3 regions of the Actinocorallia libanotica genome follow, and region 1 is predicted to be linked to each of the others. Evidence: riboswitches for the same ligand, from Rfam matches in the RefSeq annotation. Region 1 holds a riboswitch; each other region holds the start of a gene.
What was found. A riboswitch is a leader RNA that binds a small molecule or an ion and turns the genes downstream of it on or off. The one in region 1 is predicted to bind thiamine pyrophosphate.

Region 1 (10,311 bases):
CTGCGGGTCGGGGTGGCGCTCGACGAGCCCGGCGGCGGCCAGCCGGTCTATGCGGTTGGTCATGGTGCCGGAGGTCACCAGGGTGGCCTTGAGCAGCTGCCCGGGGTTGAGCCGGTAGGGCGTCCCGGCCCGGCGCAGCGCGGTGAGGACGTCGAACTCCCAGGACTCCAGGTCGTGGGCAAGGAAGACCGCGCGCCGGGCACGGTCCAGGTGGCGCGCGAGCCGGGAGACCCTGCTCAGCACCTGCAGCGGCGTGACGTCGAGGTCCGGGCGCTCCACGCGCCAGGCCGCGACGAGCCGGTCGACCTCGTCCTCCATATGCGGAACCTTACCTTTCTCGACATCAAGACACATGCGTCACGGGGACGGTCGAGGATGTGCGCGCTTCATCTTGACGTCGAGACACTTGTGTTGCCATCATGTATCTCGATGTCAAGAGACAGTTGAACGAGGTGCCGCCCGCAGTGGGAGGAAAGCGGCTATACGTTCCCCTGCGGTGCTGCCGACTCCCGTAGCGGGCGGCATCTATCCAGCCGGGCGGCCCACCCGCCGCCCTCCGAGGCTCTCCATCACACAGAGCCGCTCCGACCGGCGGTCGTACGGAAAATCTCCGACGGCCCGCCGGTCTTCTCATGTGCGGGCACAACAGGATTTTGCCAAGGCGCCCCTTCAGGGTTACGAGTCCGTAGGTTACGGTGGCGTAAGTAAGTGACTCCCACCCCGAGAGACGATGCCCGTGACCACGTCCTCCACCGCCACCGCGCCGCAGCAGCCGATGAGCGACTTCTCCGACAGCCGCAACGGCGTCAAGCACAAGATCCTGGTCGCGGCCTTCACCGGGGTGCCCTTCCTCGCCCTGGCCGCGACGGTGCCGATGGCCTGGGGGAAGATGCTGGGCTGGACGGACGTCGTGCTCTTCGCGGTGTTCTACCTCCTGTCGGCCGGGGGCATCACCATCGGCTACCACCGCTACTTCACCCACGGCTCCTTCAAGGCGAACCGCCCGCTGCGGATCTTCCTGGCCATCGCCGGCGGCCTGGCCATGGAGGGCCCGGTCATGCACTGGGTCGCCGACCACCGCCGCCACCACAAGTTCTCCGACAAGGAGGGCGACCCGCACTCGCCGTGGAAGTACGGCGACGACGCCAAGGCGCTGTTCAAGGGCCTGATCTGGTCGCACTACGGCTGGCTGTACGCCTCCAAGGCCACCAACGTCGACAAGTACTGCAAGGACCTGCAGGCCGACAAGGACATGGTGCGCATCCACCACTCCTTCGCGGGCATCGTGGCCGCCACCTACCTGCTCCCCGCGGTCATCGGCGGCCTGGTCACCTGGTCCTGGGCCGGCTTCTTCACCGCCCTCTTCTGGGCGGGCCTGGTGCGCGTCACCCTGGTCCAGCACGTGACCTGGTCGATCAACTCGATCTGCCACACCTTCGGCGACACGCCCTTCGCCTCGCGCGACCAGTCCCGCAACGTCTGGTGGCTGGCCATCCCGTCGCTGGGCGAGTCCTGGCACAACCTGCACCACGCCGACCCCACGGCCGCCCGCCACGGCGTGCTCAAGGGCCAGATCGACATCAGCGCCCGGATCATCTGGATCTTCGAGAAGCTGGGCTGGGCACGGGACGTGCGCTGGCCCTCCGCGGAGCGCCTGGACGCCAAACGCGCTTAGGGTCTAGGGCCATGAGCGACTCCCGAAGACGGCGGATGTCCGGCGGCGAACGGCGTGAGCAACTGCTGGGCGTGGGCCGTGCCCTCTTCGCCGAACGAGGGTTCGACGGCACCTCCGTGGAGGAGATCGCCGCCAAGGCGAAGGTCTCCAAGCCGGTGGTCTATGAGCACTTCGGCGGCAAGGAGGGGCTGTACGCGGTCGTCGTCGACCGGGAGATGGACCGCCTCCTGAAGGCGGTCACCGACGCGCTGACGACCGACGCGGGCTACCGCCGCAAGCTGGAGCTGGGCGCGCTGGCCCTGCTGGAGTACATCGAGGAGAGCACCGACGGCTTTCGCATCCTGGTCCGCGACTCCCACGCCGGCACGGGCCAGGGCAGCTACGCCAGCCTCCTGTCGGAGATCGCGGCCCAGGTCGAGCACCTGCTGGGAAAGGAGCTCGACCAGCAGGGCTACGACGAGGGCTTCGCGGCGATGTACGCGCAGATGCTCGTCGGCATGATCGCGATGACCGGCCAGTGGTGGCTGGAGACCAGCAGGCCGCGGCGCGAGGACGTCGCCGCCCACGTGGTCAACCTCGCCTGGAACGGCCTGGGCCGGCTGGAGGCGCGCCCCGGTCTCGACCCCCGCCGCAGGGCCAGGGAGCGCGAGCGCAGGGAGCGCCGCCAGGAGAAGGCGCAGGCCAAGGCCGAGAAGGCCCGCGAACGCGCCCTGCGCAGGCAGCCGCCGCTCGCGCCGGGGGAGATCGCGCCGCTGGAGGCCTGACGCCCGTGCGGCATCATGGGCGGATGGCAGAACGTCGCAGGCGGATGACCGGCAAGGAGCGGCGGGAGCAGCTCATCGAGATCGGCCGCGCCCTCTTCGCCGAGCGGGGTTTCGACGGCACCGCCGTGGAGGAGATCGCCGCCAAGGCCGGGGTGTCCAAGCCGGTGGTCTATGAGCACTTCGGCGGCAAGGAGGGGCTGTACGCGGTCGTCGTCGACCGGGAGATGACCCGCCTGCTGGACCTGGTCACCCAGGGCATGGCCGAGGGCCGGCACTACCGGGGCAAGCTGGAGGGCGCGGCCCTGGCCCTGCTGCAGTACATCGAGGAGAGCACCGACGGCTTCCGCATCCTGGTCCGCGACTCCCACGCCGCCTCCGGGACCGGCACGTTCGCCAGCCTGATCAGCGACATCGCCACCCACGTCGAGTACCTCCTGGTCGAGGAGTTCGACCGGCACGGCTACGACGGGAAGCTCGCCCCCATGTACGCGCAGATGCTCGTCGGGATGGTCGCGATGACCGGCCAGTGGTGGCTGGAGGTGCGCAAGCCCCGCCGGGAGGAGGTGGCGGCCCACCTGGTGAACCTGGCCTGGAACGGCCTGTCCCACCTGGAGCCCAGCCCGAAGCTGCGCCCCTCCTCCCGGCGGCGCCGCTAGAGCGCCCGGGCGTCCCCGTCCATCGGCGCCCGGGCGTCCCGCCCGGCCATCGGAAGGTAGACGCGCCCGCCGGCCTCGGTGAACTCGCGGGACTTGGCGCGCATGCCCTCGGCCAGCGCCTCGTCCGCGCTCATCCCCTGCTCGTCGGCGTACCTGCGCACGTCCTGGGTGATCTTCATGGCGCAGAAGTGCGGGCCGCACATGGAGCAGAAGTGCGCGGTCTTGGCGGGGGCGGCGGGCAGCGTCTCGTCGTGGAACGCCCGTGCGGTGTCGGGGTCGAGGGAGAGCTCGAACTGGTCCTCCCAGCGGAACTCGAACCGCGCGTCGGACAGCGCGTCGTCCCGCGCCTGCGCGCCCGGGTGGCCCTTGGCCAGGTCGGCGGCGTGCGCGGCGATCTTGTAGGTGATCACGCCGGTCTTGACGTCGTCCCGGTCGGGCAGGCCCAGGTGCTCCTTGGGCGTGACGTAGCAGAGCATCGCGGTGCCGTACCAGCCGATCATCGCGGCGCCGATCGCCGAGGTGATGTGGTCGTAGCCGGGCGCGATGTCGGTGGTCAGCGGCCCGAGCGTGTAGAACGGCGCCTCGTCGCACAGCTCCAGCTGCAGGTCCACGTTCTCCTTGATCCTGTGCATCGGGACGTGGCCCGGGCCCTCGACCATCACCTGGTTGCCGTGCTCGGCGGCGGTCTTCGTCAGCTCGCCCAGGGTGCGCAGCTCGGCGAACTGGGCCTCGTCGTTGGCGTCGGAGATCGACCCGGGGCGCAGGCCGTCGCCCAGCGACCAGGTGATGTCGTAGGCGGCGAAGATCTCGCACAGCTCGCGGAAGTTCTCGTACAGGAAGTTCTCGCGGTGGTGGGCCAGGCACCACGCCGCCATGATCGACCCGCCGCGCGAGACGATGCCCGTCCGGCGCCCGGCCGTCAGCGGCACGTACGCCAGCCGCACCCCGGCGTGCACGGTCATGTAGTCGACGCCCTGCTCGGCCTGCTCGATCACGGTGTCGCGGAAGACCTCGAAGTCCAGCTCCGCCGGGTTCCCGCCGACCTTCTCCAGCGCCTGGTAGAGCGGGACGGTGCCGACGGGCACGGGGGAGTTGCGCAGGATCCACTCGCGGGTGGTGTGGATGTCCCGGCCGGTCGACAGGTCCATGATCGTGTCGGCGCCCCAGCGGGTGGCCCAGGTCATCTTCTCCACCTCCTCCTCGATGGAGGAGGCCACCGCGGAGTTGCCGATGTTGGCGTTGACCTTCACCAGGAAGTCGCGGCCGATGACCATCGGTTCGAGCTCGGGGTGGTTGACGTTGGCGGGAAGGACGGCGCGCCCGGCGGCGAGCGCGGCACGGACGGCCTCGGGGGAGACCCCCTCGCGCAGCGCCGCGAACTCCATCTCGGGGGTGATCTCGCCGCGGGCGGCGTACGCGCGCTGGGTCACGGCGCCGCCGGAGGCGCGGCGCGGCGCGCGGCCGGAGAACGGGGCCCGGGCGGGCGCCCGGCGCCCGTCGTCCTCGGGGCGGACGGGCCGCCCCTCGTAGGGACGGGTGTCGTCCCGCGCGGCCAGCCAGGGCTCGCGCAGGGCGGGCAGCCCGCGGCGGACGTCGGCCTCGTAGGAGGGGTCGGTGTAGGGCCCGGAGGTGTCGTAGAGCACCAGAGACGAGCCGTCAGTGAGATGAATCTCTTTCATGGGGACCCGCAGATCGTCGCGGGAGCCCTGGAGGTAGGTCTTTCGGGCAGCGGAAGACGTGCCTTCGGCCATGATGACTTCTCCCTACGCCGGCATTACCCGGTCAGGTTCGAGCGGTCGGCGACCCTTCTCGTCGCCCTCTCAGCCCGGTGGACGGCCGGGCTCCCGCGTGCTGTCGGCTCGACGGTAACCCGCGGCCCCCCTCTTGCGGCAACCGCGGGCCCCGGGATATGAGGCGGGGACAAGCACGCGCCCGCAGGCGTTCCGCACGGTATCGTGGCCACCGAAACGATCCGGCGTGGTGTAATCGGCAGCACAAGGGTTTTTGGTGCCCTTTGTTCAGGTTCGAGTCCTGGCGCCGGAGCTTCGATCTGTGCAGGTCCGGTGCGGACGCGTCTTCGCCTGGGCGGTATTCTCTCTACATGTCGGGTGGGTTACGCCCTGACGAAAATTTCCCGTCCTTGACGCCCAGGAGCCACTCAGTGAGCCCGGCCGCAGTCATCGTCCTCGCCGCCGGCGAGGGCACCCGGATGAAATCCCGTACCTCCAAGGTCCTCCACACGCTGGCGGGCCGCTCCATGCTCGGCCACGTGCTGGCCGCGGCCGGAGCGCTCGATCCGCGCCGGACCCTCGTGGTGGTGGGGCACCGGCGAGAACAGGTCATCGAACACCTCCGGCAGGTCGCGCCCGCGGCGGTGCCGGTGGTGCAGGAGGAGCAGGGGGGCACCGGACACGCCGTCCGGATCGTCTACGAGCACACGGGCCCGCTGGAGGGCACCGTCGTGGTGACCAACGGCGACCACCCCCTGCTGACCGGCGAGACCCTGCGCGCCCTGGTCGCCGCCCACGAGTCCGAGGGCAACGCCGTCACGGTCCTGAGCACCGACGTCCCCGACCCGACCGGGTACGGGCGCGTCCTGCGCGACGCCGACGGCGCCGTGGCCGGCATCGTCGAGCACAAGGACGCCACCGACGAGCAGCGGCTCGTCACCGAGATGAACGTCGGCATGTACGCCTTCGACGGCGTCCTGCTGGGCGAGGCGCTCAAGCGGCTGACCACCGACAACGCCGGCGGTGAGGAATATCTCACCGACGTGGTCGGCATCGCCCGCTCCGACGGGCACCGCGTGGGCGCGTACAAGGTCGCCGACTGGGTGGAGACCCAGGGCGTGAACGACCGGGTGCAGCTCGCCGAGGCGCGCAGGCAGCTCAACGAGCGGATCCTGGAGCGCCTGATGCGCGAGGGCGTCACGGTCGTGGACCCGCGGACCACCTGGGTGGACGTCCAGGTGAGCGTGGAGCAGGATGTCACGCTCCACCCCAACGTCCAGCTGCACGGCGCCACCGCGGTCGCCGCCGGCGCCTCGATCGGGCCCAACGTCACGCTGCGGGACGCCGTGGTCGGCGAGGACGCCCTCGTCCGGGACGCCGTGGTCGAGAGCGCCGAGGTCGGCCCGCAGGCGACCGTCGGGCCGTACGCCTACCTGAGGCCCGGCACCCGCCTGGGCCGCAGGGCCAAGGCCGGCTCCTACGTGGAGATCAAGAACTCCGAGGTGGGCGAGGGATCCAAGGTCCCGCACCTGACTTATGTCGGGGACGCCACCATCGGTGAGGGATCGAACATCGGCGCGGGCTGCGTGTTCGTGAACTACGACGGGGTCGCCAAGCACCGCACGACGGTCGGCGACCACGCCAGAGTCGGCAGCGACAACATGCTCGTCGCGCCGGTCGTCGTCGGGGACGGCGCCTACACGGCGGCCGGCTCCGTGATCATCAAGGATGTGCCGCCCGGGGCCATGGCCGTGGCCCGCGGGCAGCAGCGCAACGTTGAGGGCTGGGTCGAGCGCAAGCGCGCCGGTACTGCCGCCGCGGAAGCGGCGAAACGGGCGCGTGAGAACAACACCCAGGAGGGGGACAAGTGAGCGAGATCAAGACCCAGGTGGAGAAGAAGCTGATGCTCTTCTCCGGCCGCGCCTATCCGGAGCTGGCCAAAGAGGTCGCCGCCAATCTCGACTGCGAGCTGGTGCCGACCGCCGCCTACGACTTCGCGAACGGTGAGACGTTCGTCCGGTTCCTGGAGTCGGTCCGGGGCAGCGACGCGTTCGTCATCCAGAGCCACACCGCGCCCATCAACCAGTGGATCATGGAACAGCTGATCATGGTGGACGCGCTCAAGCGGGCCAGCGCCGCGCGCATCACCGTGGTCGCCCCCTTCTTCGGCTACGCCCGCCAGGACAAGAAGCACCGCGGCCGCGAGCCGATCTCCGCGCGCCTCATGGCCGACCTGTTCAAGACCGCCGGCGCCGACCGGATGATCACCGTCGACCTGCACACCGCGCAGATCCAGGGCTTCTTCGACGGCCCGGTGGACCACCTGTTCGCCCTGGAGCTGCTGGCCGACCACGTCGCCAAGACCCTGGACACCTCCCAGGTGACCGTCGTGGCGCCCGACGCCGGCCGCGTGCGCGTCGCCGAGCGCTGGACCGACCGCCTGGGCTGTCCGCTGGCGATCATCCACAAGCGCCGTGACCCGATGGTGGCCAACGAGGTCAAGGTCTTCGAGGTCGTCGGCCAGGTCGAGGGGCGCACCTGCGTCATCGTCGACGACATGATCGACACCGGCGGCACCATCGTGAAGGCCGCCGAGGCGCTGTTCGAGCAGGGCGCCGCGCGCGTCGTCGTCACCGCCACCCACGGCGTGCTGTCGGGCCCGGCCGTGGACCGGCTGAAGAACTCCCGCATCTCCGAGGTCGTGCTCACCAACACGCTGCCGATCCCGCCGGAGAAGCAGTTCGACAAGCTGACCGTGCTGTCCATCGCCCCGCTGCTGGCCAGCGCCATCAACGAGGTGTTCCACGGCGGCTCGGTCACCTCGCTGTTCGACGGCGAGGCCTGAACCCGCACCTTCCGGGCCCGGGAGAATCCGCCCCCGGGTCCGGAAGTGTCGTGCCCGAGCGCATTTCAGCTCCGGGTATCGGCTAGACTTTATGGACCGTGTGCGCCTCCTGCTGCGCGGCACGCCTGACGGATCAGGCGGCCTGTGCCGGAGATGCGCCCGAACGACGCCCTACGAGAGGGCCGAGGTCTTTCAGCTCAACGCCAGCAACGAGGAGTTTCCGCCGTGTCCGAGGTACGCATCGCCGCCGAGCCGCGCTCCGAGTTCGGTAAGGGTGCCGCTCGGCGCACCCGCCGGGCCGGGAAAGTGCCGGCCGTCCTCTACGGGCACGGCACCGACCCGCAGCACATCACCCTTCCGGGCCACGAGCTCATGCTCGCCCTGAAGACCCCCAACGTCCTGCTGCGCGTCTCCGGCCTGTCCGGCGGCGAGGAGCTGGCCCTGCCCAAGGACGTCCAGCGCGACCCGCTGAAGGGCTTCCTCGAGCACGTCGACCTGCTGCTGGTCAAGCGCGGCGAGAAGGTCGTCATCGACGTCCCGGTCGTCACCACCGGCGACGTCCCCTCCGGCGGCCAGCTGGCCCAGGAGCTGACCACCGTGTCGCTCGAGGCCGAGGCCACCCACATCCCCACCGAGATCACCGTCGACCTGGCCGGTCTGGAGGAGGGCTCCTCCGTCCTGGTCAAGGACCTCGACCTGCCGCGCGGCGTCACCGTCGCGGGCGACCCCGAGGCGCTGGTGCTGCAGATCACCGGTGTCGCGGTCGTGGCCGAGGAGACCGAGGGCGAGGCCGCCGAGGCGGCCGAGACCGTCGAGGACGCGGAGACCCCCGCGGAGTGACGTCCGCGCAGTGAGAGCACGTCATGCAGGGCCCGGACGCCGTGAGTGTCCGGGCCCTTGCCATTGAACGAAGATCAGTCTCCGCCGAGCGGGAGAAGGCGATGAGCGAAGACCTGTGGCTGGTGGCGGGCCTGGGCAACCCCGGCCCGTCCTACGCCGGTCACCGGCACAACGCGGGTTTCATGGTGCTCGACCTGCTGGCCGAGCGCATGGGCGGCGCGTTCAAGTCCCACCGCAGCCGCAACGACGTGGTCGAGGGCAGGCTGGAGGGGCACCGGGTGGTGCTGGCCAAGCCGCGCTGCTACATGAACGAGTCGGGCGGCCCGGTGAAGGCGCTGCGCGACTTCTACAAGGTGCCCGTCGAGCGGATCGTTGTGGTGCACGACGAGCTGGACATCCCCTACGGGGCGGTCCGCCTGAAGAAGGGCGGCGGTGACAACGGTCACAACGGACTCAGATCCATCACGAAATCCCTGGGCGACAAGGAGTATGTGCGGCTGCGCTTCGGCGTGGGGCGCCCGCCGGGCAGGATGGACGCGGCGGCCTTCGTGCTGAAGGACTTCTCCGCCGCCGAGCGCAGGGAACTGCCGCTCTTCGTGGACCGTGCCGCGGACGCCGTCGAGTCGCTCTTGAAGAGCGGGATCTCTGCGACGCAGAACACATTCCACGCGCTGTAATACCCCATACTGTCTCAGACACAAACGATAGGGAACCAGGTAGATGCCCTCGGAAGACGATCACTCTCTGGCCGCCCGGCTCGCCACCGAGGCGGGAGAGGTGCTGCTGAGGCTGCGCGCCGAGCGCGGCTTCGCCGACGGACGCGCCCTGAAGGACGCGGGCGACCAGTCCTCGCACGAGTACCTCATGGCCGCGCTCGCGCGGTACCGCCCCGGTGACGCGGTGCTCAGCGAGGAGGGCAAGGACGACAAGGCGCGCCTGGACAGCGACCGTGTCTGGATCGTCGACCCGCTCGACGGCACCCGCGAGTTCAGCGAGGAGGGCCGTGGCGACTGGGCGGTCCACGTCGCGCTGTGGGAGAAGGACAGGCTGACGGCCGGCGCGGTGGCGCTGCCCGCCCAGGGCGTCACCCTCTCGACCGGCGCGCCCCCCGCGCCCGCCGAGCGCGCCTCGGACGTCATCCGGATCGTGGTGAGCCGCACCCGGCCCCCGCAGATCGTGCACGACCTGACCGCGAAGCTGGAGGCGGCGGGCCGGAAGGTGGAGCTCGTCCCCATGGGTTCGGCCGGCGCGAAGATCGCCGCGGTGCTCACCGGCGACGTCGACGTGTACGTGCACGCCGGCGGCCAGTACGAGTGGGACTCCGCGGCCCCCGCGGCGGTGGCGCTGGCGGCCGGCGCGCACGCCTCCCGGATCGACGGCTCGCCGCTGGTGTACAACGAAGAAGACCCCTACCTCCCGGATATCCTGGTCAGCCACCCCTCGCTGGCACAGGTGATCCTGAACGGGCTGAACTGAGGAACCCCATGCAACGCGCCGACTACTTGATGTCCCAGCTGGACGTGCTCGAAGCCGAGGCCATCCACATCATCCGGGAGGTGGCGGCCGAGTTCGAACGGCCGGTGCTGCTCTTCTCCGGCGGCAAGGACAGCATCGTGATGCTGCGCCTGGCAGAGAAGGCCTTCGCTCCCGCGCCCATCCCGTTCCCGGTGATGCACGTCGACACCGGCCACAACTTCGACGAGGTCATCGACTACCGCGACCGCAAGGTCGCCGAGCTCGGCCTGCGCCTGGTCGTCGCCTCCGTCCAGGACGCCATCGACAAGGGCCTGGTCGTGGAGCA
Region 2 (10,311 bases), on a different contig from region 1:
GACGGCGACCGCGGAGGCGCTGCTGAGGTCGGCGGGAATCAGCGTGACCGTCGACACCGCCCACCGGGAGCCGCTCGACTCGGCCGGGACGCTGCTCGCGGTCGTGCTGCGGGAGGCCGTGACGGACGTCGTGCGGCAGGGCACGGCCACGCATTGCACGATCAGGACGTGGAACGGCGACGACGGCATGGTGGGGCTCCGCGTTTCCCACGACGGCGTCTCGAACGCCGCGCTGGGCACCGACGCGCTGCTGCGCGCCGGAGAGCGGATCGAGGCCGCGGGCGGCACGCTGCGCACGGGCCTCGACCCCGACGGCACCTTCTTCGTCGAGGCCGCGGCCGTCGAACGGGAGCCGCCTCCCACCGACCCGGCGGCCCACCGCCTGTCGGTCGCGCTGCTGGCGACCGTCCTGACGGGGTTCTGCCTGAAGGCGCTGCTCATGATCCCGTGGGGTGCGTCCCTCGCGGCAGCGACCGCCTGCCTGGCGGCCTTCGCCTTCCTGGCGCTGCGCTGGCGCGGACCGGAACGGCCCCGGGCCTGGCGGTGGTCGCTGGCCGCCGAGGCGGCCCTCGCCTACCTGCCGATGATCTGGTTCGGCGAGGCCTGGCTGGGCGTCCCCGGTTTCCTGGCCGGCACGCTGATGGTGGCGTTCGCCAGGCCGATCCCGTTCGTGCTCGCCATCATGGCGGGCGTCGCCTGGGCCGCCCACGGCCACGGCCTCGAACCGGCGGCGGTGGCCAACCACACGATCAGCACCCTGGTCAGCGGTGTCGTCGTCTTCGTGCTGGTGCGCCTGGCCCGGGTCATCAGGGAGATGCAGGAGGCCGGCGAGGAGCTGGCCAGGGCGGCGACCGTCCGGGAACGCCTGCGCACGGCCCGCGACCTGCACGACATCCTCGGTCACACCATGGCCGCGATCCTCCTCAAGGGCGAGCTCGCCCGCCGCCTGCCGCCCGAGCGGGCGGCCCGCGAGCTGGCCGAACTCGTCGAGATGGCCGAGCTCGCCAAGGACGAGCTGGCGCCCTCCCGAGGCACGACTCTGGACGGGGAGCTGGCCCGGGCCCGCGACGTCCTCGCCAGCGCCGGCATCGACCCCCGGTTCGAGGCGGCGCACGGAGACCTGCCCGAACGGCTCGACACCGTCTACGGCATCGTCGTCCGCGAATCGGTGACCAACATCCTGCGCCACAGCAGCGCCTCGACCTGCCGCATCGCCTCGACCCCCACGACGCTGACCGTCGAGAACGACGCCCCCCGGGGAAGGACCGGCCCCCCGGGCTCCGGCCTGGGCAACCTCACCACCCGCCTGGCGGAACTGGGCGGCACCCTGTCCGTCACCACCGGGCCCGGCCTCTTCCGCATCGAGGCGACGGTCCCCCCTGCCTCCCCGGCCACGGACCCGGCCACGGACCCGGCCGGGGCACCGTCCGCGAGCCCGATACCGGATCCCGCACCGTCCTGAGGCCCGGTGGAAGCCCGCGGGGCCTCGTGGGTCGGGGGCGGGAGTCCGGTGCGGCCGGGGCGGGTCTGCGTCGGTCGGAGACCGGTTGGACGCGCGGCCCTGCGGGGAGCTAGATCCACCCGGCTTCGGTGGCGATGCGAAGGGCGTCGGGGCGGCCTCGGGCGTTGAGTTTGGTGACGACGGACGTCAGGTTGTTGCGGACGGTGCCCGAGGAGAGGAACAGGGTCGCGGCGATCTCGTCGGGCTCGGCGCCGGTGGCGGCGAGGCGCAGGATCTCGGTCTCGCGGGGGGTGAGGGGGTTGTCGGCCAGGTCCCAGGCGGCGGCGGCGAGGGACGGGTCGAGGACCCGCCGTCCGGCGGCGGTGGAGCGGATGGCGTCGGCGAGTTCGTCGGGCGGGGCGGTCTTCAGGAGGAAGCCGGTGACGCCCGCGGCCAGCGCGCGCCGGAGGTGGCCGGGCCTGCCGTTGCCGGTGAGCATCAGCGTCCGGCAGGAGGGGAGCTCCTCGCGCAGCAGGGCGGCGGCCTCCAGGCCGTCCAGGCCGGGCATGTCGACGTCCAGGACGGCGACGTCGGGGGCGGCGGCGAGCGCCCGGGGGACGACCTCGTCGCCGCGTCCCGCCTGGGCGACCACGGTGAGGTCGGGCTCCAGGTCGAGGAGGGCGGCGAGGGCGGCGCGCACCACGTGCTGGTCCTCGGCGAGCAGTACCTTGATCACGGCTTCAGGTCTACCAGTGAAAATGTCATGGTCGATCGGTGATCGTCTCTCTGGTCGGTGAACGCCCAGGTCGGCAGGCTTTCTGCCATGGATGAAGCTGTGCGTCTGGACGCGGTGAGCAAGGTCTACGGCAGGGGCGGGAACGCCGTGGCGGCGCTCCGAGAGGTGACGGTGGGGCTCCGCAGGGGCGGGTTCACCGCGGTGATGGGGCCGTCGGGGTCGGGGAAGAGCACGTTCCTCCAGTGCGCCGCGGGGCTGGACACGCCGAGTTCCGGCTCGGTGCGGCTGGGCGGGACGGAGCTGTCCGGGATGAACGAGACGCGGCTGACGGAGTTGCGCCGCGAACGTGTCGGTTTCGTCTTCCAGGCGTTCAACCTCGTCCCGTCGCTGACCGTCGAGCAGAACATCACCCTCCCGTTCCGCCTCTCCGGGACGCGCCCCGATCGGGCATGGCTGGCGGAGGTGATCGAACGGGTGGGCCTGAAGGAGCGGATCGGGCACCGGCCCGCCGAGCTGTCCGGCGGCCAGCAGCAGCGCGTGGCGCTCGCCCGGGCGCTGGCCACCCGCCCCGAGGTGGTCTTCGGCGACGAGCCGACCGGCGCGCTGGACACGGTGACCGCCCGCCAGGTGCTGACCCTGCTCCGCGAGACCGTGGACGCGACCGGCCAGACCGTCGTCATGGTCACCCACGACCCCCTGGCCGCCTCGTTCGCGGACCGGGTGCTCCTCCTCGCCGACGGCCGGATCGTGGACGAGTTGGACGAGCCGACCGCCGACGCCGTCGCGGCCCGGATGACCCGGCTGGGGGCGTGGAACTGATGCTGACCCTCGTCCTCGCCTCGCTCCGCGCCCGCAAGGCCGCCTTCGCCGGCGCCTTCCTCGCGCTGTTCTGCGCCGCCGCCCTGGTGACGGCCTGCGGCACCCTCCTGGACACCGGGCTGCGCGGCCGGATCGCCCCCGAACGGTACGCGGGCGCCCCGCTGATCGTCTCGGGCGACCAGTACGTGCGGGAGACCGAGGTCAAGAAGGGCAAGGCCAAGGAGAAGGCCAAGCCGATCGCCGAGCGGGCATGGATCCCGGCGGAGCTCGCCGACCGGATCGGGTCCGTGCCCGGGGTGGAGCGCGTCGTCACCGAGGTCACGTTCCCGGTGCGGCTGCCCGGCGTCGCGCAGGCGTGGGGGCACGGCTGGGAGTCGGCGGGCCTCACCCCCTTCACCCTGCGGCAAGGCGTCGCTCCGCGTGACGCGCGCGATCTCGTCGTCGACGCGCGGACCGCCGGGCTGAAGGGCCTTTCGCCCGGTGACGAGGTGGATCTGGGGACGGGCATCTACCGCGTCTCCGGCATCACCGCGCAGGAACCGGAGTACCAGGCCGCCCTGTTCTTCACCACGGAGGAGGCCGGGCGGCTGGCCGGGCGGCCGGGGATGCTCACCGCGATCGGCGTCTTCCCCGCCGTGGACGTCTCCCGGGCGCTGGAGGGCACCACCGCCACCGCGCACACCGGCGACGCGCGGGGCAGGGTCGAGTTCCTCGGCGCCGAGAACGCCCGGGTCAGGCTCATCAGCCTCGGCGGGGCGCTGGGCGGGACGTCGCTGCTGGTCGCCGTCCTCGTGGTCGTCGGGACGCTGGCCCTGACGATCCAGCAGCGGCAGCGGGAGATCGCGGTGCTCCGCGCGGTGGCGGCCACGCCCCGCCAGCTCCGCGAGATGATCGGCGGGGAGACGCTGCTCGTCGGTCTCGCCGCGGCGCTGCCGGGTTCGGCGGCGGGCCTGCTGCTCGCCGGGTGGTTGCGGACGAGGTTCGTCGAGCTCGGCGCGATGCCCGAGAACCTCGCGCTCGTCCGCAGCCCGTTCCCCGTCTTCGCCGCGCTCGTCGCGACCGCCGTGACGGCCTGGGCCGCGGCGCGGCTCTCGGCCCGGCGCGTCATCCGGATCCGCCCCGTGGAGGCGCTCGGCGCGGCCGCGCTCGAACCCGCGCGTCCGGGCCTGCCCCGGCTGGTGGCGGGGGCGGTGCTCCTCGCCGGATCGATCGCCCTGACGCTGGTGCTGAGCGGGCTGGACACCGAGGCCGCCTCCAGCCCGGTGGTCGTGCTCGCCGCGCTCCTGTGGACGATGGCCGTCGCCGTGCTCGGCCCGATGATCGTCCGGATCGCGGCGGCGGTCCTGGGCCCGCTGCTGCGGCTGGACGGCGCGGTGGGGCACCTGGCCGCCGCCAACCTCAGGACGAGGGCGAGCCGGTTCGCGTCGGTGCTGACGCCGCTCACCCTGATGATCGCGCTGTCCGCCACGATCCTGTTCACCCGGACGACCATGGAGAAGGCGGCCGAGGACGAGCACCGTGCGGGCACGAGGACGTCAGCGCCGGCCGTCCACACCTCCGTGCGGGTCGGTCTGGGCAGGTACGCCGCCCAGGGCGTCGACCCGCGGGCCGTGGACCCGGGCGTGCGCTCCGGGGATCTGGCGGACCTCGACGAGCGCACGGTCGCCGTCGGCGAGCGCATGGACCGCGAGGTCGGCGACATCGTCCGGCTGACTCTGGGCGACGGCACCCCCGGGGAGTTCGAGGTCATCGCCGTCTACACCCGCGACCTGGCCTTCGGCGACCTCCTCTTCGACCGCGGCCTGCTCGCCCGCCACGTCGACGACCCCTACGGTGCCGCCGCCCCCGCGCAGAACAACGCCGAGGTCAACTACGTGGCCATGGGGCTGATCATCGCCTTCGCCGCGATAGCCGTCGTCAACACCCTGGCCATGTCGACCGCCGAGCGGGGCCGCGAGTTCGCGCTCCTCCGCCTGTCCGGCGCCACCCGGCGCCAGGTCCTGCGCATGTCCCGCTGGGAGGCCCTCGCGGCCACGGCGGTCGCCGCGGTCCTCGGCTCCGCCATCGCCCTGGTCGTCCTCACCGCCTTCAGCCGGGGCATGACGGGTCTCGCCCGCCCCCATGTCCCCCCGTCCGCCCTCCTGGCGATCGTCCTCGCGGCCGGCGTCCTGGCCCTGGTCGCCACCGCGCTCCCGGCCCGGGCCGCCCTCCGCACCGCTCTCACCTCCTGAGCCGACGCCGCGTTCCGGGCCGGGTGGGGACCGGGCCGATCGGCCCGCATCCGGTTCCGGGCGTGCGGATGCACCCTGGGGAAAACTTATCCACAGGCGCTGTGGATATCCTCAGGGGAAAAGCTCGGGAGCTATGTCTGGGTTTGATGCTTTTTGACGGCTCGGATGGCAGGGTTTCCGGTCTCACGGCAAGTTATCCACAGGCCTTGTCCACAGGCTTCCACAGGGCTGGGGATAACTGGGGAAAACCCGTGGAGGAGCGCCCGGGGCCTGTGGAAAACCCTGGGACGCGGGTCAGCGGACGCGGGGCAGCTCGCCGAAGAGCTCGCTGACCTGGGCCCAGCGGTCCAGGTCGCATCCGTCCTTGCGCTGGTAGGTGGCGCGGACCTTGGAGCCGCGCCAGACGCCCTCGACCGTGCCCTGCTCGGGCCCGCCGTAGATCTCGGTGCAGACGGCGTCCGAGGGCGGCGGCGCGAAGGTCTTGGCGCCCGACTTGGCCAGCTGCGCGCAGGCCTTGCGGGGCGCGGGGTGGTCGCCGCCCGGCGGGTCGCAGGTCAGCGTCCAGCTCTGCGGGTCGGAGGTGGGCGACTTCTTCAACGTGATGGTGAGCCGGTTCACCTGGGCCGCGAGCGAGGTGGGCGGGCCGGCGACGGTAGAGTCCCCGGTCTCGGCCTTCTTCGCCCCGCAGGCACCGGTCGCGACCAGGGTCGCCGTGGCCAGCAGGAGGGCCGTGGCCGCCGATCTGGGCAAAGGACACCTCGCACGTCGTGGTCGAGACAGAAGATCCATGGGAGTGGTGATGAGCTTCGGGGACAACGTACCCTCCGTCGACGCCGCGGCGGTGCCGCGGGACGCGTATCTGCTGGACGTGCGCGAACCGGAGGAATGGACGGCCGGACACGCGCCCGACGCGGTGCACATTCCGATGAGCCAGTTGCGGGACCGGGCCGGCGAGATCCCGCAGGATCGCGAGGTCTACGTGATCTGCCGGGTCGGCGGGCGCTCCGCGCAGGTCACGATCGCCCTCAACAACGCCGGCTGGCAGGCCTCCAACGTGGACGGCGGGATGATGGCATGGGCCCATCATGGCAGGCCGATGGTGGCGGAGCAGGCCGGAGAGCCTTACGTGGCCTAGATCCGATTCGTCCCGTATGGGTATCATTCAAGCGTTCTGATCACACCGCGGGAGCTCGGGCCGAGGGCCGGGCTGAGAGGGCGACCCCGTGCGTCGCCGACCGCATGAACCTGTCCGGGTAATGCCGGCGTAGGGAGAGTGCTTCCGCCATGCCCCCAGCCATGCTCGAAAACGGCGACGAACCGGTGCGCGGGGGCGTGGCCTCCGCGCGCCCGGACGCCCACGAGGCGCCGTTGACGCTCGACGAGCCCGCCCCCAGGGTGCTGTCCTTCTGGGACCAGAGCGCCTTCTGGGCCAACCTGGGCGTCAGCCTGTTCGCCTTCTCCGGCGCCTACACGGTGCTCGCCCCGGACGTCGACGGGGCGCTGCGGCTGTCCATCGCCGCGGGCATCGTCGCGATGACCGTGGGCACGCTGCTCGGCGGCCTCATGCTCGGCCTGGCGGCGGTGCCCGGCGCCCGCACCGGCCGTCCCGCGATGGTGCTGCTGCGCGGCCTGTTCGGCGCCCGGCTCTCCTACGTGCCGACCGTCCTGAACGTCGCCCAGCTCATCGGCTGGGGCACGTTCGAGCTGATCGTGATCGCGGAGGCCGCCGGGGAGCTCTTCGGCGGCGGCCCCCGCTGGCTGTACGTGGTGGCGGCCGGGGTGCTGACCACCGTCCTGACGATCTGGCCGCTGGGCTCGGTGCGGCTGCTGCGCCGGTTCGTGACCGTCGCGGTGGTCATCGCGCTCGGCTGGTTCTACCTCCAGTTCTTCCGGGAGGGCCTGCCCGACCTCACGGACAACCCCGGCCCGTCCGGCGGCGCCCCGTTCGGCACGGACTGGAGCATGTTCTGGCTCGCCACCGACGCCGCGCTGGCCGTCTCGATCTCCTGGGTGCCGCTGGCCGCCGACTACACCCGCCACTCCCGCAGCGAGAAGGCGGCCTTCGGCGCGGCGAGCGGCGCGTACGCGCTCACCCAGATCGTCGCCTACGTCCTGGGCCTGTTCGCCCTGGCGTTCGCGGTCCAGGGCGAGGGGGTCTACCAGCCGTTCCTCACCGTGACGCTCGGCGCGGTGTTCTTCTTCGTCTTCGTCCTGCGCGAGGCCGACCAGTCGTTCGCCAACGTCTACTCGACCGCGCTGTCCATCCAGAACCTGCTGCCGCGCCTGGACCGCCGCGTCCTCAGCGTCGGGCTCGGCGTCCTGATCACCGTGCTGGCGCTCGGCCTGAACATGGGCGACTACGCGGGCTTCCTCAGCCTGATCGGCTCGGTCTTCGTGCCGATGCTCGGCGTCCTGGCCGCGGACTTCTTCCTGCGCGCCCGCGGCTCCTGGGACACCTCCCCCGACGCGCCCTCCCGCTGGAGCATGATCGCCGCCTGGCTGGCCGGCTTCGCCGTCTACCAGCTGATCAACCCCGGCACCGTCAGCTGGTGGAGCGGCCTGTGGACCGACGTGCAGGACCTGCTCCACTTCACGCCCCAGCCGTGGATGAGCGCCTCCCTGCTGTCGTTCCTGGCCGCCGGGTTCGCCGCGTTCCTGGTGGGTCGGATCGGCCGGCGGGCCTAGAGTTCCATCGCGATCCGGTCAGGTCGCGGGTGGCGGAGCGGGGATGGTGGCACCATGACGGGGTGCTCTCGGACGTCCCAGACTCGACGGCAAGCGCCGTGCTCCGCTGCGCGGCCGATCCGGTGGTGGCCTTCGACGAGGGGTTGTGCGTCGTGGCCTGGAACCCCGCCGCCGAGCGCCTGTTCGGCTGGACGGCCGAGGAGGTGCTCGGCCGGGTGGTGCCGATGGTCCCCGACGAGCTCAAGGCCGAGCACAACGCGGTGCTGGAGCGGGTGCGGGAGGGGCCGCAGATCTCGATCGGGACGCGGCGGCTCACCCGGGAGCGGCGGCTGGTCGACGTCCGGATCGACACCAGCGCGCTGCGCGACTCCGGCGGCGCGCTGCTGGGCTGGGTCAGCGTCTACCACCGGGTCACCGAGGCCGACCAGCACGTCGCCGCCGAGAAGGCGCGGCTCGTCCGGCGGCTGAACGACATCCTCGGCGACCTGAACGCCCAGCACGACCTCGACCGGGTGCTGGACCGGATCACCGCGGCGGTGCTGGAGCTCACCGGAGCCGACGCCGCGGGGTTCGTGCGGATCGAGGAGGACCGGCTGCGGCTGGTCTCGGCCCGCGGCCTGCCCGGTGATCTGCTCGGCACGTCGGTGGAGCTGCACGACAGCCTGGTGGAGGAGCTCCTGCGCGCCGACCGGCCCGTCCTGCTGGCCACCCGGCCCCGGCTGGACGACCTGATCTGGCGGGCGCTGCCCGGCCTGCGGATGGTCGCGCTGGGCCTGGCCTTCCTGGGGGAGCGCCCCTACGGCGCCCTCTACGCGCTGTTCGCGGGCCGCGCGGCCGGCCACACCGAGCTGGAGCTGCTGGAGCTGCTGGCCGGGCACGCGGGCGTCGCGGTCGGCAACGTCATGTCCTACCAGGAGGTCGTCCGGCAGCGGGCGCACGAACGGGCCGTGATCGACGCCAGCGTCGACGGGATCGCGGTGCTGGACGCCGAGGGCCGGGTCTGCCAGTGGAACCCGGCGGCCGCCAGGCTCACCGGGATGCCGGCCGAGGCGGTCCTGGGCGGTTCCCTGCCGTTCGACCACGTCCCCGGCGGAGAGACCACGCTGCAGCTGCCCAACGGCGTCTGGCTGGACGTCCTGTGCGCGCCCATCCCGGAGACCGGCGAGCTGGTGATCGACTTCCGCGACGTCACCGAGGCCAAGGAGCTGGAGGAGTCCAAGGACCTCTTCCTGGCCACGACCAGCCACGAGCTGCGCACCCCGATCACCGTGGTGCGGGGCTTCGCCGAGACCCTGGTCAACCGCTGGGAGGAGCTGCCGGAGGCCGAGCGGCGCAAGGCGGTCGGCACGATCGCCGACCGGGCCAGGGCGCTGGGCCGCCTGGTCGAGCAGCTGCTGATGGGCTCCAGGGCGGGCGCGGAGGAGCTGCCGGTGGTGCGCGAGCCGTTCGACGTGGGCGGGCTGCTGCGGCGGGTCGTCCCCGCCTTCCAGCCGCTGTCGGAGCTGCACCGGCTGGAGGTGCGGGTCCCCGAGGGGCTGCCGCGGGCGCTGGGCGATCCGATGGCCACCGATATCATCGTGGGCCAGCTGGTGGAGAACGCCTGCAAGTACTCGCCCTCGGGCGGCCTGATCGCGGTGGAGGCGGCGCTGGAGGACGACCTGCTGGTGGTGACCGTGGACGACGAGGGAGTGGGCATCGCCGAGGGCGACCATGAGCGGATCTTCGAACGCTTCGTGCAGGGCGAGGCGGGGGACCGCCGCAGATTCGGTGGTGTCGGACTGGGCCTCTACATCGTCAAACGGCTGGCCACGGCCCAGGGAGGCGATATCAGCGCCCGGTCCCGGGCCGGAGGCGGGGCGCGGTTGCGGCTGACCCTGCCGCTCGCGAATGTGACGGACGAAACGCGCGTGTGACGAGTAACCGGGCCGATCGCTGGAAATGGCTTGAAGTGCACAACCCCGGCCGTCAACCGGCGGACGGAGAACGGTAGGTTGACCGCTTCGCGCCAACATACGGGGGTGGTTGGTGATGAGATCCCGGTCAGTGTCTCGCACGGCGAGCAAACGTACGTTTCGCCCGGGTTTCCGGGTGTCACCAACTGGGCATTTCGGTCGTACAGAAGACGCAGGAGTTGCGCGAGATGCGGAGGAGGTGAAGACGATGAGCACCTGTTACCTTCCGCACGCACCGGCCAGCGTCTCGACGGCCCGCCGGAGTCTCAACCGCGATCTGATCTCGTGGGGAGTCGCCGACGACGTGGCGGACGACGCCGCGGTGATCCTGAGCGAGCTGCTCAGCAACGCGCTGCGGCACGCCCGCCCGCTGCCGGGCGGCGAAGGCGAGGTCAAGGTCTCGTGGATCAAGGTCGGCGACACCGTCGAGCTGGCGGTGACCGACGG
Region 3 (10,311 bases), on a different contig from region 1:
ACCGCCAGCCCTCGACGAACTCGTCCGCCTCCTGCGCGCCGACCCCCGCATCGAACGGGTGGCCGGCGCGTGCGACCCGGCGGAGGCGCTGCGCGGGTTGAGCCGCGTCCTGGCCGGCGGCGACCGGCTGGACGCGGTCTTCCTCGACGTGCGCATGCCCGGCCTGGACGGGTTCGACTTCACCCGGCTGCTGGGCGGGTTCGCCGAGCCGCCCGCCGTGGTCTTCGTGACCGCCCACGCCGACGGCGCGGTCGCCGCCTTCGACCTGGGGGCGGTGGACTACCTCCTGAAACCGGTGCGCCCCGAACGGCTGGCCGAGGCGGTGCGCCGGGTGGAGCGGGCGGTGCGCCGCGGCCCGGCCGGGGCCGCGGCGGCGCCCCCGTCGGACGAGATGATCCCCGTGGAGCTCGGCGGCCGCACCCGCATGGTCAGCCGCTCGGCGGTCACCCACGTGGAGGCGCACGGCGACTACGTGCGCCTGCACACGGTCGGCGAGGGCGCGGGCTACCTGGTCCGCATCCCGCTGACGGTGCTGGCCCGGCGCTGGGAGGAGGCGGGGTTCATCCGCATCCACCGCAGCACCCTGGTGGCGTCCGCGCACATCGAGGAGCTGCTCTTCGACGGGGGCCGCGCCTCGGTCCGCGTCGGTGGCGCGGTGCTGGCGGTGAGCCGCAGGCACACCCGCCGGGTGCGGGACCTCCTGGTCCGCGGCTTCAAGACCGACCGCCCTCCCACCCTCACGGGCCTCACCGTTCCCGCCCGTCCCAACAGCCCTGCGGGCCCCGCCCGTCCCAACGGTCCTGCCGGCACCACGGGCCCTGCCCGTCCCAACGGCCCTGTCGGCACCGCCGGCCCTGTCGGCACCGCCGACCCTGCCGGTTCCGCCGGTCCCGTCGGCACCACCGGTCCCGGCAATCCCACCGGTCCCGTCTCCGCCGGTCCCAGCGGTCCTGGACCCACCGTCTCCGCCGCCGGTCGGCGCGGCCTCGACCGTTCGTCGCACACGATCGGCCGTTCGTCCGAGGCTTACTCTACGTACATCGACGGCTACTGACCGTTGGTCGCGGGGGAGGGGCCGAGGTCTGCCCCTCGCCCGCCCGTCGGCCTACTGTTCTCTTCAGCAAGGCGATTCTGGAGGTCCTCCTCAGGGCCGGGGCTTCGGCCCCGGAACGGGAGGGTCACAGCCGCCGGATCCCGTACCGGGGGGGTGGGATCCGACGGTGATGGCTCAGGCGCCGAGCGGACAGTCGGGGGGTTGTCCGTCTCGGCGCCTGGGCGTTTCCGAGGCCTTCCCGGGGCTCACCGCTCATCCCGGGAAGGCCTCCTCCCGGTCTCTCAGGCCTCGCCCTTCTGCTCTTCCCGGCCCTGCTCGCCCCGGCCCTCGGCCCCGGCCCCCGGTCTTCCCGGCCCTAGTCTCCGGAACTCCGGGCCTCCCGGTCCTCGTCCCCGGCCTTCTCGGACTCCTCGCCTTCGAACGCCTCGTCCTCGGCGTCCTTCGCCTTCTCGGCGTTGGCGGCCCGCAGCCGCTTGAGGGTGTCGATGTCGGTCTTGTGGGGCTCGGCGGAGCGGCCCGGGGTCTCGATGATCAGGGGGACGCCCGCGGCGGCCGGGTGGGCCATCAGCTCGGCGAAGGGCCGTTCGCCGATGTGGCCGCGGCCGATGTTCTCGTGGCGGTCCTTGCGGGAGCCGCACACGTCCTTGGAGTCGTTGGCGTGGACGAGGCGCAGCCTGCCCTCGCCGACGGTGGCGACGAGGGCGTCGAGGGTCAGTTTCACGCCCTGGTCGGCGGTCAGGTCGTGGCCGGCGGCGAAGGCGTGGCAGGTGTCCAGGCAGACGCCGAGCTTGGGGTGGTGGTCCAGGGCCGCGAAGTAGGGGCCGAGCTGGTCGACGGTGGCGCACAGCATCGCGCCCTGCCCGGCCATCGGCTCCAGCAGCAGGCTCGGCGCGTCCTCGGGCAGCGCCTCCAGCAGCGGCAGCACCCGGGCGCGGATCTGCGCCATCGCCGCCTCCACCGGCTGGGAGACCGCGGAGCCGGTGTGCACCACCACGCCCCGCGCGCCGATCGCCGTGCCGCGCTCCAGCGCGTGCGCCACCGACTCCAGCGACTTCTCCAGGGTGTCGGCGTTCGGCGAGCCGAAGTTGACCAGGTAGGAGGCGTGCACGTAGACGGGCAGCTCCGAGGCGCGCAGCAGGGCGTCCTCCGCGGGCTTGCCCGCCGTCAGCGCCCACCCGCGGGGATTGCTGACGAAGACCTGGACGGCCTCGGCCCCGATCTCCGCCGCGTACTTCAGGCCCCCGGTGCCCAGCCCCCCGGCCACCGGCACGTGCGCCCCGATGGGGCTCGTCTGTGTGCTCATGATGGGGCCAGGGTAGTGGGCGCCGCCGACGTTTCAGTCGTGGATGGTGATCGTGGTGTTGGGGGGCACGCGGTCGCCGGGGCGGGGCTGCTGCTCGATGACCCGGCCGCTGTTCAGGCGGTGCTGCACGTTGACCTGGAAACCGCGCTCCTGCAGCTTCTGGACGGCCTCGTCGACGGCGCGCCCCAGCATCCACGGGACCTGGACGTTGCCCTGGCCGTCGGGGCCGTCGTCGCAGAACGGGTTGATGGCCGAGAGGAAGCAGCTCTCCTTCTTGTTGACGCCCAGGGTCACCGCGTCGCCCGGCTTGAGCAGGGTGCCCGGCGCCGGGTTCTGCCACAGGATGGAGCCGTCCTCCTTGGCCGGGTCGGTCTGCGTCTGCTCGTAGATCGGCAGGTCGCCGTTCAGCTGGCCCTTGAGGTCCTCGAGCAGGCCGTAGGCCTCGTCCTTCGACTTGCCCGACAGGTCGGGCATGGCCAGGCCGCTGCTGACGAACAGCACGAGCGGCTCGTCCCTGGCGTGCTCGGTGCCGGCCTTGGGGTCGGTGCCCAGGGCCATGCCCTCGGCGGCGGCGCCCGGCTTCTTCTCCTCGGTGAGGGAGACGAAGTCCTTGAGCGCCTCGCGCGCCTGCTCGGCCGACTGCCCCGCCACGTCGGGGACCTTGCGGGGGGTGAGGCCGCGGGAGAGCACCAGCGTGACGGTCTCGCCGGGGTCGACCTTGCTGCCGACGCCCGGGGCGACCGAGGCGACGGCGCCCTTGCGCGCGGTCTCGGAGTACTCCCGCTCGTCGGAGATCTCGTACGCGATGCCCTCGGCCTGCAGCGCCTCCACGGCGTCGGCCTGGCTCATGCCGATGATCTTCGGCACGTGGTCGTACTTGCCCGACACCTGGTACCAGGTCGCCCAGCCGATCACCATGGACGCGATGACGCCCAGGGTCACCAGCACGAACTTGCCGGTGATGAAGTGCAGGACCCGGTCGAACAGCATGACCGGTTCCTGCGGCGGCTCCTCGGGGACCATGGCGCGCGGCATGACGGTGGTATGCCCGCCGGGCGGCAGGGTGGAGTGCACGCTCGGCAGCACGCTCGTGCTGCCGTCCGGCGGGAGGGAGCCCGGCGGGACGGTGCCCGGCAGCGGACCCCTCGGCAGCGAGCCGCCGGGCAGCGAGCCGCTCTGCGAGGGCAGGCCCGGCACCCCCAGCACGGAGGTGGCGTTGTCGGGGGAGGCGGGGTGGCCCGGTGAGGCCGGAAGCTCCAGGGAGGGGTCGGTCAGCAGCGCGTGGAAGTGGTCGGCGTCGGCGGGGCGGCCCGCCGGGTCCTTGCTGGTCGCCGCGACCACCAGCGCGTCGATCCGCGGCGGGACGCCGGGCACCAGCTGGGACGGCAGCGGGATCTGCTCGTTGACGTGCCGCCAGGCCACCTGCAGCGGGGTCTCGCCGACGTGCGGCTGGCGGCCGGTGAGCAGCTCGAACAGCAGGATGCCCGCCGCGTACACGTCGGTGCGGGTGTCGGACCGGCCGGTGACGACCTGCTCGGGCGCCATGTAGGCGACCGTGCCGATGATCATGCCGGTCTTGGTCTGCTTGCTGTCGGTCTCGGCGCGGGCCAGGCCGAAGTCGGCGACCTTGACCTGCCCGTCGACGCTCAGCAGCACGTTCTCGGGCTTGATGTCGCGGTGGATCAGCCCGGCCCGGTGGGCGGCGCCCAGCGCGGACAGGACCGGGGCCATGATCTCCAGGGCGTCGCCGACCGGCAGCCGCCCGCGCTCGTCCAGCAGGTCGCGCAGGGTGCGGCCGGGCAGGTACTCCATGGTCAGGTAGGTGTGCGCGCCGTGGGAGCCCTGGTCGTACACCGCCACCACGTTCGGGTGGGACAGCGCCGCCGCGGACTTGGCCTCGCCCATGAACCGGCGGACGAACTCGTCGTCCTGCGCCAGGTGGGGGTGCATCACCTTGAGGGCGATCACCCGCTTGAGCTTGAGGTCGTGGCCCACGTAGACGGTGGCCATGCCGCCGCGCGCGACCTTGGCGTCGACGCGGTACCGCTCGTCGAGTACCTGCCCGACGAGCGGGTCCACTGCTGTCGCGTCCACCCGGGCAGTCTACGGGCGAAACGGACTACTCCCCATCGCTCTGCGGGACTACCTCGCGGCCGTTCCGCAACCGTGACAGTCGGGCGGAACGGCCGCGCGGGAGGGTCCGCGCAGGTGGCGGACGGCCGGGTGCCTCTAAAGGCCGGTGGCGGCCAGGCCCGCGAAGGACGAGGACGCCTGGGCCAGCCGCCGCACGGGGATGCGCCCCGCCAGCCGCGCCGCGCGGCCCGCCTCGACGGCGTGGCGCATCGCGGCGGCCATCAGCGCCGGGCGCTGCGCGCGGGTGACGGCGGTGGCCAGCAGGACCGCGTCGCAGCCCAGCTCCATCGCCAGCGCGGCGTCGCTGGCCGTGCCGATCCCGGCGTCCAGGATCACCGGCACGCCCGCCCGCTCGACGATCAGTTCGATGTTGTGCGGGTTGCGGATGCCCATGCCCGAGCCGATGGGCGCGCCGAGCGGCATCACCGCCGCGCACCCGGCCTGCTCCAGGCGCTGGGCCAGCACCGGGTCGTCGTTGGTGTAGGGCAGCACCGTGAAACCGTCGGCCACCAGGCGCTCGGCGGCGTCCAGCAGCTCCACCGGGTCGGGCAGCAGGGTGTGCTCGTCGGCGATGACCTCCAGCTTCACCCAGGGGGTGCCCAGCGCCTCGCGGGCCAGCCGGGCGGTGAGGACGGCCTCGCCGGAGGTGAAGCAGCCCGCGGTGTTGGGCAGCACCCCGATGCCGTGCCGGTCCAGCACCTCCAGGACCGACCCCTTCGTCGCGGGGTCGACCCGGCGCATGGCCACGGTGGTCAGCTCGGTGCCCGAGGCCAGCAGCGCCTCCTCCAGCACGTGCAGGCTGGGCGCGCCGCCGGTGCCCATGACCAGCCGGGAGCCGAACTCCCGGCCCGCGATCACCAGCGGGTCGGCGGGTGCGGTGTGCGTCGTCTCCACGCTCAGCCTCCCTGGACCGCGGTGAGGATCTCCACCCGGTCGGCGGCGCGGACGGGGGTGGCGGCCCAGTCGGCGCGCGGCACCACCTCGTCGTTCACCGCCACCGCGACGCCGCGTCCGGCCGCGGTGAAGCGCGACACGGCCGTCTCGACGGTCGCGTCCTCGGGCAGGTCCTGTTCCCGTCCGTTGATCGTCACTCTCATCTGCTGCCTCCGGTGGGGGCGAATCGGTCGGCGCCGAACGGTCGTATCGCCTCCGGCGGCTCCTTGCCCTCCAGGAGGTCGGCGATCGCGTCGGCGGTGAGGGGGGTGAGAAGGATGCCGTTGCGGTAGTGGCCGGTGGCCGCGATCAGGCCGTCCGGCCCCGCGGGGCCCAGAAGGGGGGAGTTGTCGGGGGAGCCGGGCCGGAAGGAGGCGTTGACCTCCTTGAACTCCAGCTCGGTGACGCCGGGGAAGAGCGCGCGGGCGTCGCGCAGCAGCTCCCACAGGCCGCCCGCGGTGACCCGGGAGTCGAAGCCGAGCTCCTCCTGGGTGGCGCCGACGACCAGCTCGCCGTCCGGACGCGGCACCAGGTACAGCGAGAAGCCGCGCACCAGGCCCCGGGTGGCGCGGGTGAGGAAGGGGTAGGGGCTGTGCAGCCGCAGGATCTGGCCCTTCACGGGCCGGACGGGCAGGTCCGCCAGGTCCGCCGACCAGCTTCCGGCCGCCACGACGACGCGGTCGGCGGCCAGGACGCCGCCGTCCTCCAGCCGCACGCCGCGCACCGCGCCGCCCTCCACGACGATCTCGCGGACCTTCCGCCGCACGATCTCGACGTCCTCGCAGGCGGCGAGCAAGGCCCGCACCAGCCGCCTGGGGTCGACGGAGCCGTCGTCGGGGGCGAGGATGCCGCCGCGCACGGACGGCGCGAGCATCGGTTCGAGCCTGCGGCACTCCCGGCCGGTGAGCAGCTCGGTGCGCAGCCCCAGCGACTCCTGGAAGCGGTGCTGGTCGGTGAGGAAGGCCAGGTCGTCGCCGTCGTAGGCGACCGAGAGGTTGCCCTCCTTGCGGTAGCCGATGTCGACGCCGGTGCGCTCGGCGAGCTCCGCGGCGAACTCCGGGTAGCGGTCGCGGGAGTCGATGCCGAGCCGGAGCTGCTGCTCCTCGCCGTACTGCAGCTCCCCGACGGGCGTGAGCATCCCGGCCGCCACGTGGCTGGCGCCGCCTCCGGGCTCGGGGTCCACCAGGGTGACCGGCAGCCCCCGCTGGGACGCCCGCCAGGCGATGCCGAGGCCGACCGCCCCGGCGCCGATGACCACGATCAAGGTCCGCTCCCTTCGCCGGCATGATCCGGATCAGGTTCTGGCGGTCGGGAGGCCCGCTCCCCTCTCAGCCCGCGTTCCGGGCTCCCGCGCTTCGTACGGAGCCAGCGTATGCCCTGAGCAGTATTGATCGGATATCAGGGCATCCTGTAACCGTCGCCGGACAGGCCGGAAGTTAGGGTGTCCTGCCAGGAGAAGCGGAGTCTCGGAGGACCGAATGGAACGCGTGATCGTGGTCGGGGGCGGGCTGGCCGGCGTGCGCGCCGTGGAAGCGCTGCGGGCCAGGGGCTTCGGCGGGAGGCTCACCCTGGTCGGCGCGGAGCCGCACCGCCCCTACGACCGTCCGCCGCTGTCGAAGGCGGTCCTGGCGGGGGAGCGCGACGACACCACGGTCGACGCCTCCTGGGACGCGCTCGACTGCGAACTGCTGCTGGGGCATCGCGCGACCGGGCTGCGCGTGGAGGATCGCGTCCTGGAGACCACGGCGGGCGAGCTGCCGTACGACGGCCTGGTGATCGCCACCGGCGCGGAGACCGTCCGGCTGCCGGGGCCGGGCCGCCAGCACGTGATCCGCACCCTCGACGACGCGCTGGAGCTGCGCGCGCTGCTGGTCCCCGGCGCCCGCGTGGTGATCGTCGGCGCGGGCTGGATCGGCGCGGAGGCCGCCACGACGGCGGCGAAGCTGGGCTGCGAGGTCACCGTGCTGGAGGCCGCGCCCGCGCCGCTGGCCGCCGCGCTCGGCCCCGAGCTGGGCGCGCTGACCGTCCCCTGGTACGCCGAGGCGGGCGTCACACTGCGCTGCGGGGTCAAGGTCTCCTCGATCGAGGAGGGCGGCGTCGCGCTGGTGGACGGGGAGTTCCTGGCCGCCGACGCGGTGGTCGTCGGCATCGGGGTGCGGCCCTCCCTGGACTGGGTGAGCGGCCTGGAGCTGGCGGACGGCGTGGTGGTGGACGCCTCGCTGCGCACCGCCCGCCCGGAGATCGTCGCGGTCGGCGACTGCGCGGCCTGGTGGTCCGACCGCTACGGGAAGCGGCTGCGGGTGGAGCACTGGGACGCGGCGCTCAACGCCCCGGACGTGGCGGCGGCCTCGCTGCTGGGCGAGGAGGCCGTCTACGACGACCCGCCGTACTTCTGGTCCGAGCAGTTCGGCCGGATGGTGCAGTACGCCGGGCACCACCCGGGCGCCGAGCGGATGGTCGTGCGGGGCGACCCGGCGAACGAGCGCTCCTGGTCGGTCTTCTGGCTCGACGGCGACGTGCTGCGGGCGGTCCTGACCGTGGCCTCGCCGCGCGACTTCATGCAGGCGCGCAGGCTCCTGACCGCGGGCACCCCGGTGGACGCGGAGAAGCTCACCGACCTCTCGGTTCCCGTGCGGAACACGGCTCTGGCTGTTTCGTAGGTCCCGGGAGATGGTAGACACGGAAACGTGACGAAGACGCACGTTGACATCGATCCGGAACTTGATGCCCTGGTGGGCGAATGGCTCAGTCCGGTCCAGGCGGCGCAGGCCGCGGGACTCCCGGCGGGCCGGGTGAAGCAGTGGGTCAAGGAGGGCAAGCTGCTGGCCGCCTACCGGCAGTCCGGGGGCGGCCCGCAGGTGCCGGCCGCCTTCCTGGACGCCGGACAGGTGGTCAAGGGACTGCCCGGCACCCTGACGCTCCTGTCGGACGCGGGCTTCGACGACGCCGCCGCGCTGCGCTGGCTGTTCACCGCCGACGACACCCTGCCCGGCACCCCGATCCAGGCGCTCCGCGAGAACCGGGGCACCGAGATCCGCCGCAGGGCCCAGGCGCTGGCCTTCTGATGCCGCTGCTGACGACCGACCGGGCGGTGGCGCTGCGCCGCCGCCTGGACGCCGCCCGCCTCTACCTGTGCACCGACTCCCGCTCGGCGCGGGGCGATCTTCCGGAGTTCCTCGACGCCGTCCTGGCGGGCGGGGTGGACATCGTCCAGCTCCGGGAGAAGGGCATGGAGGCGCGGCACGAGATCGAGGTGCTGAAGGTCTTCCGGGAGGCCTGCGACCGGCACGGCGCCCTGCTGGCGGTCAACGACCGCGCCGACGTGGCGTTCGCGGTGAAGGCCGACGTGCTGCACCTGGGCCAGGACGACCTGCCCGTGGAGGTCGCCCGGCACATCGTCGGCGAGGACATCCTCATCGGCCGCTCCACCCACTCGGCGGAGCAGGCGGCCGCGGCCGCCGAGGAGCCGGGCGTCGACTACTTCGCGGTGGGCCCGGTGTGGCCCACGGCCACCAAGCCCGGCCGTCCGGCGGCGGGCCTGGAGCCGCTCGCCTCGGCGGCCGCGGGCGGCACCCGCCCGTGGTTCGCCATCGGCGGCATCGACGCGGGCAACCTCGACCGGGTGCTGGCCGCCGGGGCCACCCGGGTGGTGGTGGTGCGGGCGCTGACCGAGGCCGTCGATCCGGGCAGGGCGGCGCGCGGGCTGGCCGACCGGCTGCACGGGCGATAATGGGAGGCATGGACCCCAAGACCACGGATCCGCGGGCCGCGGAGCGCCCGCTGCTGTCCGACCGCTCGTCCGACGACCAGGACGCGGGCTGGGACTGGCGGGAGGACTCCGGCAACGACGACAGGCTGCGCGAGGACGTGCCCCCGCACTGGTGACGCGGAACGCCTGAACGATAAGGCGGAATGCTGATATGTATGCATTCCGCCTTATCCTTCTGGCCGGAGTGTGCTCAGGTGCAGACCAAACAGGTAAAGACCGGGTCCGACACCCCGCTGCGTCCCGGCGACCCCCGCCGGGTGGGCGGGTACACCCTGACCGGAAGGCTCGGCGAAGGCGGCCAGGGCGTGGTCTACCTCGCCCACGACCGCGAGGGCGCCCAGGTGGCGATCAAGCTCCTCAAGGGCGGCGCCGCCGCGGGCACCCGGGCACGGGCGCGCTTCACCAAGGAAGCGGCCGCCGCGCGCCGGGTGCAGGCGCCCCAGATCGCCCGCCTCCTCGACGCCCGCGTCACCGGCGACCGCCCCTACCTCGTCAGCGAGTACGTGCGGGGCCGCACCCTCCAGGAGGTCGTGGCCGCCGACGGGCCGCTGCGCGGGGCGGAGCTGCGCAAGACGGCCCTGCGCACCGCGGCCGCGCTCAACGCGATGCACAAGGCCGAGATCGTGCACCGGGACTTCAAGCCCGGCAACGTGGTGCTCGGGCCGCGCGGCGCCAAGGTGATCGACTTCGGGGTGGCGCGGCTGCTGGACGGCGGCACCCCGCTCACCTCCCGCCCCGTGGGCACCCCCGCCTACATGTCGCCCGAGCAGATCGAGGACCTGCCGGTGGGGCCCAAGTCCGACGTCTTCTCCTGGGGCGCGACCATGGTCTACGCGGCGACCGGGCGCCCGCCCTTCGGCGGCGGCACCGACGCCGCGGTCATGCGCCGCATCACCGACCGCGAACCGGACCTGGGCGCGCTGCGCGGCGGCCTGCGCGGCCTGGTCGCCCGCTGCCTGGACAAGGAGCCCGCGGCGCGCCCGACCGCGGCGGAGATCGCCAGGTTCCTGCGGGCGGAGGCGGCGCCCCCGGCCCGCAAGGCCGCGAAGGTGCCGCGCTACCGGTCGAGCATGATCATCGCGCTGGGCGCGGTGATGGCGCTCGGCTTCGCGCTGGGGC

Region 2: another riboswitch for thiamine pyrophosphate. It lies ahead of ABD140_RS33630 (purine-cytosine permease family protein); the one in region 1 lies ahead of thiC (phosphomethylpyrimidine synthase ThiC).
Region 3: another riboswitch for thiamine pyrophosphate. It lies ahead of thiO (glycine oxidase ThiO); the one in region 1 lies ahead of thiC (phosphomethylpyrimidine synthase ThiC).

The regions. Positions count from the first base shown of each region.
Region 1 is NZ_BAAAHH010000005.1:214,417-224,727, forward strand. Features, by position in the region: gene ABD140_RS09480 (MarR family winged helix-turn-helix transcriptional regulator) at 1-318, opposite strand, end outside; gene ABD140_RS09485 (acyl-CoA desaturase) at 731-1,675, shown strand; gene ABD140_RS09490 (TetR/AcrR family transcriptional regulator) at 1,687-2,439, shown strand; gene ABD140_RS09495 (TetR family transcriptional regulator) at 2,463-3,095, shown strand; gene thiC (phosphomethylpyrimidine synthase ThiC) at 3,092-4,846, opposite strand; TPP riboswitch at 4,839-4,953, opposite strand; tRNA gene ABD140_RS09505 (tRNA-Gln) at 5,067-5,138, shown strand; gene glmU (bifunctional UDP-N-acetylglucosamine diphosphorylase/glucosamine-1-phosphate N-acetyltransferase GlmU) at 5,257-6,696, shown strand; gene ABD140_RS09515 (ribose-phosphate diphosphokinase) at 6,693-7,670, shown strand; gene ABD140_RS09520 (50S ribosomal protein L25/general stress protein Ctc) at 7,896-8,510, shown strand; gene pth (aminoacyl-tRNA hydrolase) at 8,612-9,187, shown strand; gene ABD140_RS09530 (3'(2'),5'-bisphosphate nucleotidase CysQ) at 9,231-9,986, shown strand; gene cysD (sulfate adenylyltransferase subunit CysD) at 9,995-10,311, shown strand, end outside.
Region 2 is NZ_BAAAHH010000041.1:17,910-28,220, reverse strand. Features, by position in the region: gene ABD140_RS33660 (sensor histidine kinase) at 1-1,462, shown strand, start outside; gene ABD140_RS33655 (response regulator transcription factor) at 1,572-2,177, opposite strand; gene ABD140_RS33650 (ABC transporter ATP-binding protein) at 2,265-2,996, shown strand; gene ABD140_RS33645 (FtsX-like permease family protein) at 2,996-5,227, shown strand; gene ABD140_RS33640 (SSI family serine proteinase inhibitor) at 5,522-5,977, opposite strand; gene ABD140_RS33635 (rhodanese-like domain-containing protein) at 6,027-6,362, shown strand; TPP riboswitch at 6,400-6,516, shown strand; gene ABD140_RS33630 (purine-cytosine permease family protein) at 6,524-7,912, shown strand; gene ABD140_RS33625 (ATP-binding protein) at 8,011-9,825, shown strand; gene ABD140_RS33620 (ATP-binding protein) at 10,073-10,311, shown strand, end outside.
Region 3 is NZ_BAAAHH010000014.1:54,967-65,277, forward strand. Features, by position in the region: gene ABD140_RS18270 (LytR/AlgR family response regulator transcription factor) at 1-1,054, shown strand, start outside; gene ABD140_RS18275 (deoxyribonuclease IV) at 1,410-2,357, opposite strand; gene ABD140_RS18280 (PASTA domain-containing protein) at 2,391-4,451, opposite strand; gene ABD140_RS18285 (thiazole synthase) at 4,587-5,390, opposite strand; gene thiS (sulfur carrier protein ThiS) at 5,387-5,587, opposite strand; gene thiO (glycine oxidase ThiO) at 5,584-6,687, opposite strand; TPP riboswitch at 6,678-6,785, opposite strand; gene ABD140_RS18300 (NAD(P)/FAD-dependent oxidoreductase) at 6,902-8,083, shown strand; gene ABD140_RS18305 (Rv2175c family DNA-binding protein) at 8,111-8,488, shown strand; gene thiE (thiamine phosphate synthase) at 8,488-9,153, shown strand; gene ABD140_RS18315 (hypothetical protein) at 9,162-9,308, shown strand; gene ABD140_RS18320 (serine/threonine-protein kinase) at 9,387-10,311, shown strand, end outside.